Regions from separate parts of the Caulobacter sp. 05T431 genome, predicted to be linked through region 1. Evidence: predicted binding sites of a transcription regulator. Region 1 holds the regulator's gene; the other holds the start of a gene.
What was found. The regulator LexA, encoded in region 1, represses DNA repair genes until DNA is damaged. The targets are predictions, from matches to a motif close to ATGTTCNCNANNTGTTCT.

Region 1 (4,386 bases):
GGCGTCGACGGCCTCGGCCAGGCCCGCCAGCATCGCCTTCCAGCCCTCGGGCGACTTGGGGCTCTGCACCAGAGAGAACGACAGCGGCCGCCCGGACCGCTCGACGATCCGCCGCAGCATGGCCAGCTCGGCCGGGCCGTCGGGGAAGAAATCCGAGACCAGCTGCAGCACGCCCTTGCCGGCGGCGGCCAGGCCCAGGGCGATCCCGGTCAGTTCGTCCTCGCCCGCCGTCAGGGTCGGGGTCGGCTGGCCGTCGCTGGTGCGGTGGTTCAGCGTCCGCGAGGTGGAAAAGCCCAGGGCCCCGGCCTCGACCGCGCGCCGGGCGATGGCGGCCATGGCGGCGACGTCGGCGGGGGTCGCCGGCTCGCGGTCGGCCCCACGCTGGCCCATCACGAACACCCGCAGGGCCGCGTGCGGCAGCTGGGCGCCGATGTCGACGTCGAAGGCGCGGCCGGCCAGGAAGTCCAGATAGTCGGGAAAGCTCTCCCAGGCCCAGGGCAGGCCCTCGGTCAACACCGGGAACGGGATGTCCTCGACGCCCTCCATCAGACGGATCAGCCGGTCGCGGTCCTCGGGCCGGCACGGCGCGAAGCCCACGCCGCAATTGCCCATGACCACGGTGGTGACCCCGTGCCCGGCGCTGGGCGTCATCGAACTGTCCCAGGTCGCCTGGCCGTCATAGTGGGTATGGATGTCGACGAAGCCCGGGGTGACCAGGCGGCCCCGCGCGTCGATCTCCTCGCGGCCGGGCGCGAGGCCTGGCCCGATCGCGGCGATCAGGCCGTCCTTGACCGCCACATCAGCGACGAAGCCCGGGCCGCCGGTCCCGTCCAGCACCGTCCCGCCGTGGAGGACCAGGTCGTAGGCGTGCTCGGCGGCGTGCTCGGCCATGGGCCGCGTCCTCCCGTGACTTATCGTTGTTCAGGAGGCTCCGCCTCGCGCGGCCGGTCGTCAAGCCTGGGGCCCCTCGATTCGGCCGCCCCCGGGGGATCGCCGCCACGCCCCCCGGAGCGACGCCTGTATTTCCTAGGGATTTCGGCCGCCTTTCCGGCGAACACCGTTAACTTGACATCAACGAAGAACACCTAGAGAACATCTGCAGAGGTTTGCGGTTTGTTCCGCGACAACTGGCGAGGCCGGACATGCTCACGCGCAAGCAGCACGAGCTGCTGATGTTCATCCACGAACGGATCAAGGAGACCGGCGTCTCCCCCTCCTTCGACGAGATGAAGGAGGCGCTKGACCTGGCGTCTAAGTCCGGCATCCACCGCCTGATCACCGCCCTCGAGGAGCGCGGCTTCATCCGCCGCCTGGCCCACCGGGCCCGGGCGCTGGAAGTGGTCAAGCTGCCCCAGCAGGCTACGACGGCCTCGCCGCCCAAGGGGCGCGGGACCTTCAAGCCGCAGGTGGTCGAGGGCGGCGGGCAGACCCCGTCGATCCCGGCCCCGCCGATCGCCGCCGACAACACGCGCGAACTGCCGATCCTGGGCCGCATCGCCGCCGGCACCCCGATCGACGCCATCCAGCACGAACGCGAGCGCCTGCCGGTGCCCGAGACCATGCTGGGCGGCGGCGAGCACTACGTGCTGGAAGTCCAGGGCGACTCGATGATCGAGGCCGGCATCCTCGACGGCGACTATGTGATCATCAAGAAGGGCGACACGGCCAACAGCGGCGAGATCGTCGTGGCCCTGGTCGGCGAGGAAGCCACCCTCAAGCGCCTGCGCAAGAAGGGCGGCTCGATCGCCCTGGAAGCGGCCAACCCCAAGTACGAGACCCGCATCTTCGGCCCCGACCAGGTCGAGGTGCAGGGCAAGCTGGTGGGGCTGATCCGGCGGTATCACTAGCCGTCCCCGCCTCCGCTCATCCCGGCGAAACGAAGTTCGGCGCGAGCCAAAACCGGGACCCAGATCATAAGGCGTTGAGTCTGGCTGACCGGACTCAGCGCCTTTTCGTTTTGGGTTCCAATTTGCGGAAGCGTGGTGGACGGGCAACCATGCTCAAGCTACCCAAGAACGAAGTCACCCCGAGGGACACGCCTTGATCCTGCCTTTCATCCTGGCCCTGCAGACGGCCCCGGCCGTCGAGGCTCCGGCCCTCGCGGCTTCCACCCAAACCCCGCTCGGCGCGCAGGATGTGAAGATCAACACGGGCAAGTTCCAGGCTGATCAGTACTATCCCGACTACGCCCAGCGCATGGGCGTGTCCGATGTCGTGGAAGCGACCTGCACGATCGGCCGGAAAGGCGCGTTGGAAGACTGCTTCTTCGGTTCGCCGGGGATCAGCGGCTACGGCTTCGACCAGGCCGCGGCCAAGCTGCTGGCCGCCTCCAGGGTCGCCGCCAGGGTCAAGTCGAGCGAATCGATCGAGGGGCGCACGCTGCATCTGACGATCCGCTTCACGTCCCGCAGTTCCCACGATTTCAGGKTGCGTTTCGAGTAGCCCTCAGGTCGGCATTCCCGCCGGCCGGTTCTCGACATATTGCGGCACGTTCAGCGGCGGCAGCCAGGGCTCGCGGCGTTTGACCCAGACCTCGTACTGCGGCGTGAACTGGCCGATCTCGTCCAGTCCGCCCAGGTGGATTTCGATCTCGTCGTCGTCCTCGTCGGTGGCGGTCCAGAACAGGGGCGAGCCGCAGGTCGGGCAGCCGTGCAGCAGGCCGTGTTCGGCGCCGGCCCAGACCTGTGTCCGCCCCGCGATCCGCACCTTGTCGGCGCGGAAGGCCGCGAAGGCGTTGCAGGGCGCGCCGTGTCGCTTGCGGCAGGTCAGGCAGTGGCACAGCCCCACCCGCAGCGGTCCGCCGCTGGCCACATAGCGCACCGCCCCGCAGGCGCAGCCGCCGCTTCGTTCCATGGTCGCCTCCGTCGCTCGCCCCCAACGCTCAGAACGCCAACCGCCCCTTCAGTTCCCCGAACGGGACCATCACGTGCTCGCGATAGGCCGCCCGGGCCGTCAGCCGGTCGTACCAGCCCGCCAGGCGCGGAAGGTCCGGCCGGTCGATCTCCAGTTCGAACCAGCGGTAGAGATGGGTCCCGATGGCGATGTCAGCCAGTGACAGGGTCTCGCCGCCGACGAACGGGCGATCCGTCAGCTGGCGATCGATAACCGTCAGACAACGGACGGTATGATCCAGCGCCCTGGCCACGGCGGCGGTGTCGCGGTCGGTCTCCGGCGTGCGATAGAAACCCCAGAACACCCCGCCCAGGAAGGCCGGCTGCAGCGCCGTCTGCGCCCAGTCCATCCAGCCGTCGATCAGCGCGCGCAAGGCGGGATCGGCGCTCCAGAAGCGGTCACCGCCATGGACGGCCGCTAGGTAGCGCAAGATGGCGTGGGACTCCCACACCACCACCCCGCCGTCGTCGATCACCGGAACCTTGCCGTGCGGGTTCATCGCCCGGAACGCCGGATCGTCCAGCCCGCCGAAATCGCCGCCGGCCGGGATGTGCGTATGCGGAAGACCCAGCTCGCCGACAAGCCACAGCACCTTCTGGACATTGGCCGAGCTGCGCCGTCCCCACACTTTCAGCATGGCTATCCCCTCGCCGCGCCGCTCCAGGGGCGGACGCCCCGCAGCGGCTGGGCCCAGACGATCCACCATTCCCCGCCACGCCGATAGAGCTCGGCCGCGCCGCCGGTCGCGAAGTCGTCGGCGTCGAGCACGATCCGGTCGCGGCAGGCCGGCGGCGCGGCCGCCACGGCGCCGCGCAGGACGACGATCTCGGCCTCACCGCACATCGCCGCCAGGTCGGTGAAGTCGGGCGCGGTCTTGCTCCACGACAGGGCCAGGGCCACGGGGGCCTCGGCGGTCGGGGCGCAGGACCGGCGGTCGCAGGCGTAGAGCGGACTGGGCGCGGCGCTTTCGGGCACGACCAGGCCCCGGCGGCGGCCCCACAGCTCGGCCCCGAACCGTCGGGCGTCGGGGCGCAGCAGCACCGCCTCGCGGCCCTGGCGCACGGCCGCCGTGCTCCCGTCGGGGGCGATCCAGACGTCGGGCGGGGCCGGACGCGGCCACAGGGCCACTGCCAGGGCCAGGGGCGCGCCCAGCCAGCGCAGACGTCCCCGCCACAGGCACAGCAGCATCAGGCCCACGAAGGCCAGGGCCAGGGTGAACGGCGGCCCGCTGGCCACCACGTGCTGGGCCCCGCCGGCGCTGGCGAAGCCCTCGGCGATCCACATCATCGCCGCTATGCCCCAGCCCGCCACGGCCAGGAACGGCGCGCCCAGGCCGAAGGGCTCCAGCGCCGCGCCCAGGGCCAGGAACGGCATGATCACGAACGACGACAACGGGGCCACCGCCAGGTTGGCCGGCAGGCCCCAGACGGCCACGCGGTTGAAGTGCTGCATGGCGAACGGTCCGGTGGCCATGCCCGCCACGAAGCTGGCCCC
Region 2 (4,306 bases), on a different contig from region 1:
CCGGTTGCGGCTGGTCCGCCGGCTTGCCGAACAGCCAGCCCTGGGCGAAGTCGACGCCGGCCTTGCGGACCACGTCCTCGACCTCGGCGGTCTCGACCATCTCGGCGACGGTGCGGATCTTCAGGTCGCGGCACAGCTCGACCAGGCGCCGGACCATGGCCCCGTCGCGGCCGTTGCCGGCCAGCTCGCGGACGTAGCGGCCGTCGATCTTGACGATGTCTAGGCTCAGCTCCTGCAGATAGGCGAACGACGAGGCGCCGGCCCCGAAGTCGTCCAGGCAGACCAGAGAGCCCAGGCTGCGCAGGGCCTGGATGTGCTGGTTGGCGCGCGGCAGGTCGTCGATGGCGCAGGTCTCGGTGATCTCGAAGATCAGCCGTCCCTTGGCCATGTCGCTCTTGGCCAGCAGGCGGTCGATATGGTCGACGAAGCCCTCGTTGACGATAGTGCGGCCCGAGACGTTGATCGCCAGCTTCATCGCGCCGGTCCGGTCGGCGGCCAGGCGCTTGACCGCCATCTCGGCGATGGCGTGGTCCAGCTCCTCGATCAGGTCGAACTCCTCGGCCATGCGGATCAGCTGGAACGGGCTGCCGCCGTCCTCGAAGCGCACCAGGGCCTCGTGGTGGTGGGCCGCGCCCGTCCTCAGGTCMACCACCGGCTGGTAGGCCAGGGTGAAGCGGCGCTGGCTGACCGCCAGGCCCAGGGCGCCGGCGCGCGACAGGGTGCGCTTGACCGAACGGTTCATGGCCTCGGACAGGCTGAGCGGCGGGGCGTCCTTCAGGCCTTCGCGCAGGAAGTCGTCGAGGGCGTAGCGCAGGGCCTTCAGGCCGCGGGCCGGGGCGACGCCGCCGTCGACCGGCACGATGTGGGCGCTGGCCTGTACGGCCGTGGCCCGGCTCAGGCGCTGGGCCATGTCYTCGGGATGGTCGGTCTTGGCCCGCATCAGGGCGAAGCGGTCGGGCGACAGGCGGGTGGCCATGGCGCCGGCGTGCGACTCGGCGCGCACGGCCCCGGCCAGCTTGAGGTCCAGGGCGCGGGCCTCGGGCTTGGACAGCTGCTGGCGCACGGCGTCCAGGCCTAGGAAGTCGACCATGGCCAGCTCCAGCTCAAGGCCGGTGACGCGCGCCGCCTCGAACAGGCCGCGGGCGATGTCCTCGAAGGCCTCGCGACCGCGCAGGCCCTCCTCGTCCAGCTGGCCGGAAGGGGCGGGGGCCGGGGTGACCGAGATCGAGATCCGGCCGCCGTTGTCGGGCAGGGCGCGCAGGATCAGGTTCACGTGGCGCGCCGCGCCGCCGGCCATGCGGACGGTGATTGGCCCATGCCGCTGGCCGTCGTCTGTCGCGCTGGTCGCCGCGTCGATCAGGGGACGGTCGGCGGCGGTGAACAGGTCGCGCCAGGCGCGCCCCATCAGGGTCCGCTCGTCCTGGCCCATGATCCGCTGGGCCGCGCCGAGCGCCAGGCTCACGCGGCCGTTCTCGACTTCCAGAAGCAGGTCGGCGCTGGCGAAGGCCAGGCCCAGAAGGCGACGCGGATCGATCGACAAGACTGAAGTCCCCCGGAGAGGGAGCCAGCATGGCGGGGCGTCGTTAAGGCCGGGTTGAGCCGGGGTCTGTTCGGTCGCTTTCAGCGTCGGTCCGGGCGCGAGGAATTGTCGCAGCCGGCGCGTTCGAAACGACCGTTTCTGACGTATCGGCCCCTTAGAGTAAGAACATGTTGCGAACATGGAACAAAACATGTACGCATTAATCATTCCACAGGCGGGTGGGCGCGGCGGTCGCGAACCTCCGATCCGACTGTCGGAATCATGGAATAAGGGCGGATATCTCCAATGAGCAATCAGGCGGCTTTGAAACTCGTGGGCAAAGAAGACGGCGACAAGCAACGCGCCCTCGAGGCGGCTCTGGCCCAGATCGATCGCGCGTTCGGCAAGGGCTCGGTGATGAAGCTGGGCGAAAAGGGCAAGGTCGAGATGGAGGCCATCTCCACCGGCTCGCTCGGCCTGGACATCGCCCTCGGCATCGGCGGCCTGCCCAAGGGGCGGGTGATCGAGATCTACGGACCGGAAAGCTCGGGCAAGACCACCCTGGCCCTGCACGTGGTGGCCGAATGCCAGAAGGCCGGCGGCACCGCCGCCTTCGTCGACGCCGAGCACGCCCTGGATCCGGGCTACGCCCACAAGCTGGGGGTCAATCTCGACAACCTGCTGGTGGCCCAGCCCGACAACGGCGAGCAGGCCCTGGAGATCACCGACACCCTGGTGCGTTCGGGCGCCGTCGACATCGTGATCGTCGACTCCGTGGCGGCCCTGACCCCGAAGGCCGAAATCGAAGGCGAGATGGGCGACAGCCTGCCGGGTCTGCAAGCGCGCCTGATGAGCCAGGCCCTGCGCAAGCTGACCGCCTCGATCAACAAGGCCAACACCATCGTCATCTTCATCAACCAGATCCGTCACAAGATCGGGGTGATGTACGGCAGCCCGGAAACCACCACGGGCGGCAACGCCCTGAAGTTCTACGCCTCGGTCCGCCTGGACATCCGCCGCACCGGTTCGATCAAGAACCGCGACGAGATCGTCGGCAACAACGTCCGGGTCAAGGTGGTCAAGAACAAGGTGGCCCCGCCGTTCCGCGAGGTCGAGTTCGACATCATGTACGGCGAGGGCATCTCCAAGCTGGGCGAGATCATCGACCTGGGCGTCAAGGCCGGGATCATCGACAAGGCCGGCTCGTGGTTCTCCTACAACAGCCAGCGCATCGGCCAGGGCCGCGACAACGTCCGCGAGTTCCTGAAGGCCAACAAGGACCTGTCGGCCGAGATCGAGGCCGCGGTCCGCCAGTCGTCGCGGAAGATCGAGGAAGAGCTGCTGGTCGGCGGTCCCGAGGACGACGACGGCGAGGAATAGGATTTTCGGTCGGCGGCTCCCCCATGGGCCGCCGACCGGAAGCTTCGCGGCCGCCGCCCACAGCGGGCGACCCCGCCTTATAGCCCGCCGTGAACACCGCCACGGCCGGCCGCGATCCCCGGACGCKTGGACCCCATGCCAGGCGTCCGATTTCGTTAGTCCTCCCCCTCTGGGGGAGGTGTCGTTCTGGGCGAAGCCCAGGATGACGGAGGGGGGCTGAGCCAGCGGCCGCTCCGTCCGCCTCCGCCCCCCCACGGGGGCGGACAGACCGCGAAGCGGTCAGGCGGGGGCAAGTCGGTACGCCAGGATCCTCCCTCTCTGGGGGAGGTGTCGGCGAAGCCGACGGAGGGGGAGCGATCGGACGCCGGCCGCGATCCGGATCGACAGTCCGAAGCTCCCCCACCGATCGCTTCGCGATCGCCTCCCCCACAGGGGGAGGGGCGACACGGCGGCACCGAGCGCGGCATTCCGCCTTCAACCCGTCGACTTGGTTTCCACAAATCTTGAAACCGCGCTATGCAGCGCCGACTTCCGGTTCGACCGGACACGCGTACGGAACATCCGAGACACCTATGCCCAGCCTGAACGAGATCCGCAGCACCTTCCTGAACTATTTCGGCGCGGCCGATCACGCCATCACGCCCTCGGCGCCGCTGGTGCCGCAGAACGATCCGACGCTGCTGTTCGTCAACGCCGGCATGGTGCCGTTCAAGAACGTGTTCACGGGCGCCGAGACCCCGGCCCATCCGCGCGCGGTCAGCTCGCAGAAGTGCGTCCGCGCCGGCGGCAAGCACAACGACCTGGACAATGTCGGCTACACCGCCCGCCACCACACCTTCTTCGAGATGCTGGGCAACTTCTCGTTCGGCGACTACTTCAAGGAACAGGCGATCCACCACGCCTGGACCCTGCTGACCGGCGAGTTCAAGCTGGCCAAGGACAAGCTGCTGGTCACGGTCTACCACACCGACGACGAGGCGGCCGACCTGTGGAAGAAGATCGCGGGCCTCTCCGACGACCGCATCATCCGCATCGCCACCAACGACAATTTCTGGTCGATGGGCGACACCGGCCCCTGCGGCCCGTGCTCGGAGATCTTCTACGACCACGGGCCCCACATCGCGGGCGGCCCTCCGGGCAGCCCGGATGAGGACGGCGACCGCTTCATCGAGATCTGGAACCTGGTGTTCATGCAGTTCGAGCAGATGGCCGGCGGCGAGCGCGTCTCGCTGCCCAAGCCGTCGATCGACACCGGCATGGGCCTGGAGCGCGTCGCCGCCGTCCTGCAGGGCGTGCACGACAACTACGACATCGACCTGTTCAAGAGCCTGATCGCCGCCAGCGTCGAGCTGACTGGCGTGAAGGCCGAGGGCGACCAGGCCCCGTCGCACCGGGTCATCGCCGACC

Region 2: recA (recombinase RecA) is a predicted target of LexA. The motif match lies at 1,703-1,720, and genes of this name have one in related genera.

Annotation. Positions count from the first base shown of each region.
Region 1 covers NZ_JBFTKU010000033.1:6,903-11,288, reverse strand. Annotated here, with positions in the region: gene AC1U89_RS23020 (N-acyl-D-amino-acid deacylase family protein) at 1-891, opposite strand, end outside; gene lexA (transcriptional repressor LexA) at 1,143-1,847, shown strand; gene AC1U89_RS23010 (energy transducer TonB) at 2,041-2,442, shown strand; gene AC1U89_RS23005 (GFA family protein) at 2,446-2,853, opposite strand; gene AC1U89_RS23000 (glutathione S-transferase family protein) at 2,882-3,529, opposite strand; gene AC1U89_RS22995 (ComEC/Rec2 family competence protein) at 3,532-4,386, opposite strand, start outside.
Region 2 covers NZ_JBFTKU010000016.1:3,413-7,718, forward strand. Annotated here, with positions in the region: gene AC1U89_RS15245 (EAL domain-containing protein) at 1-1,540, opposite strand, end outside; gene recA (recombinase RecA) at 1,826-2,899, shown strand; gene alaS (alanine--tRNA ligase) at 3,472-4,306, shown strand, end outside.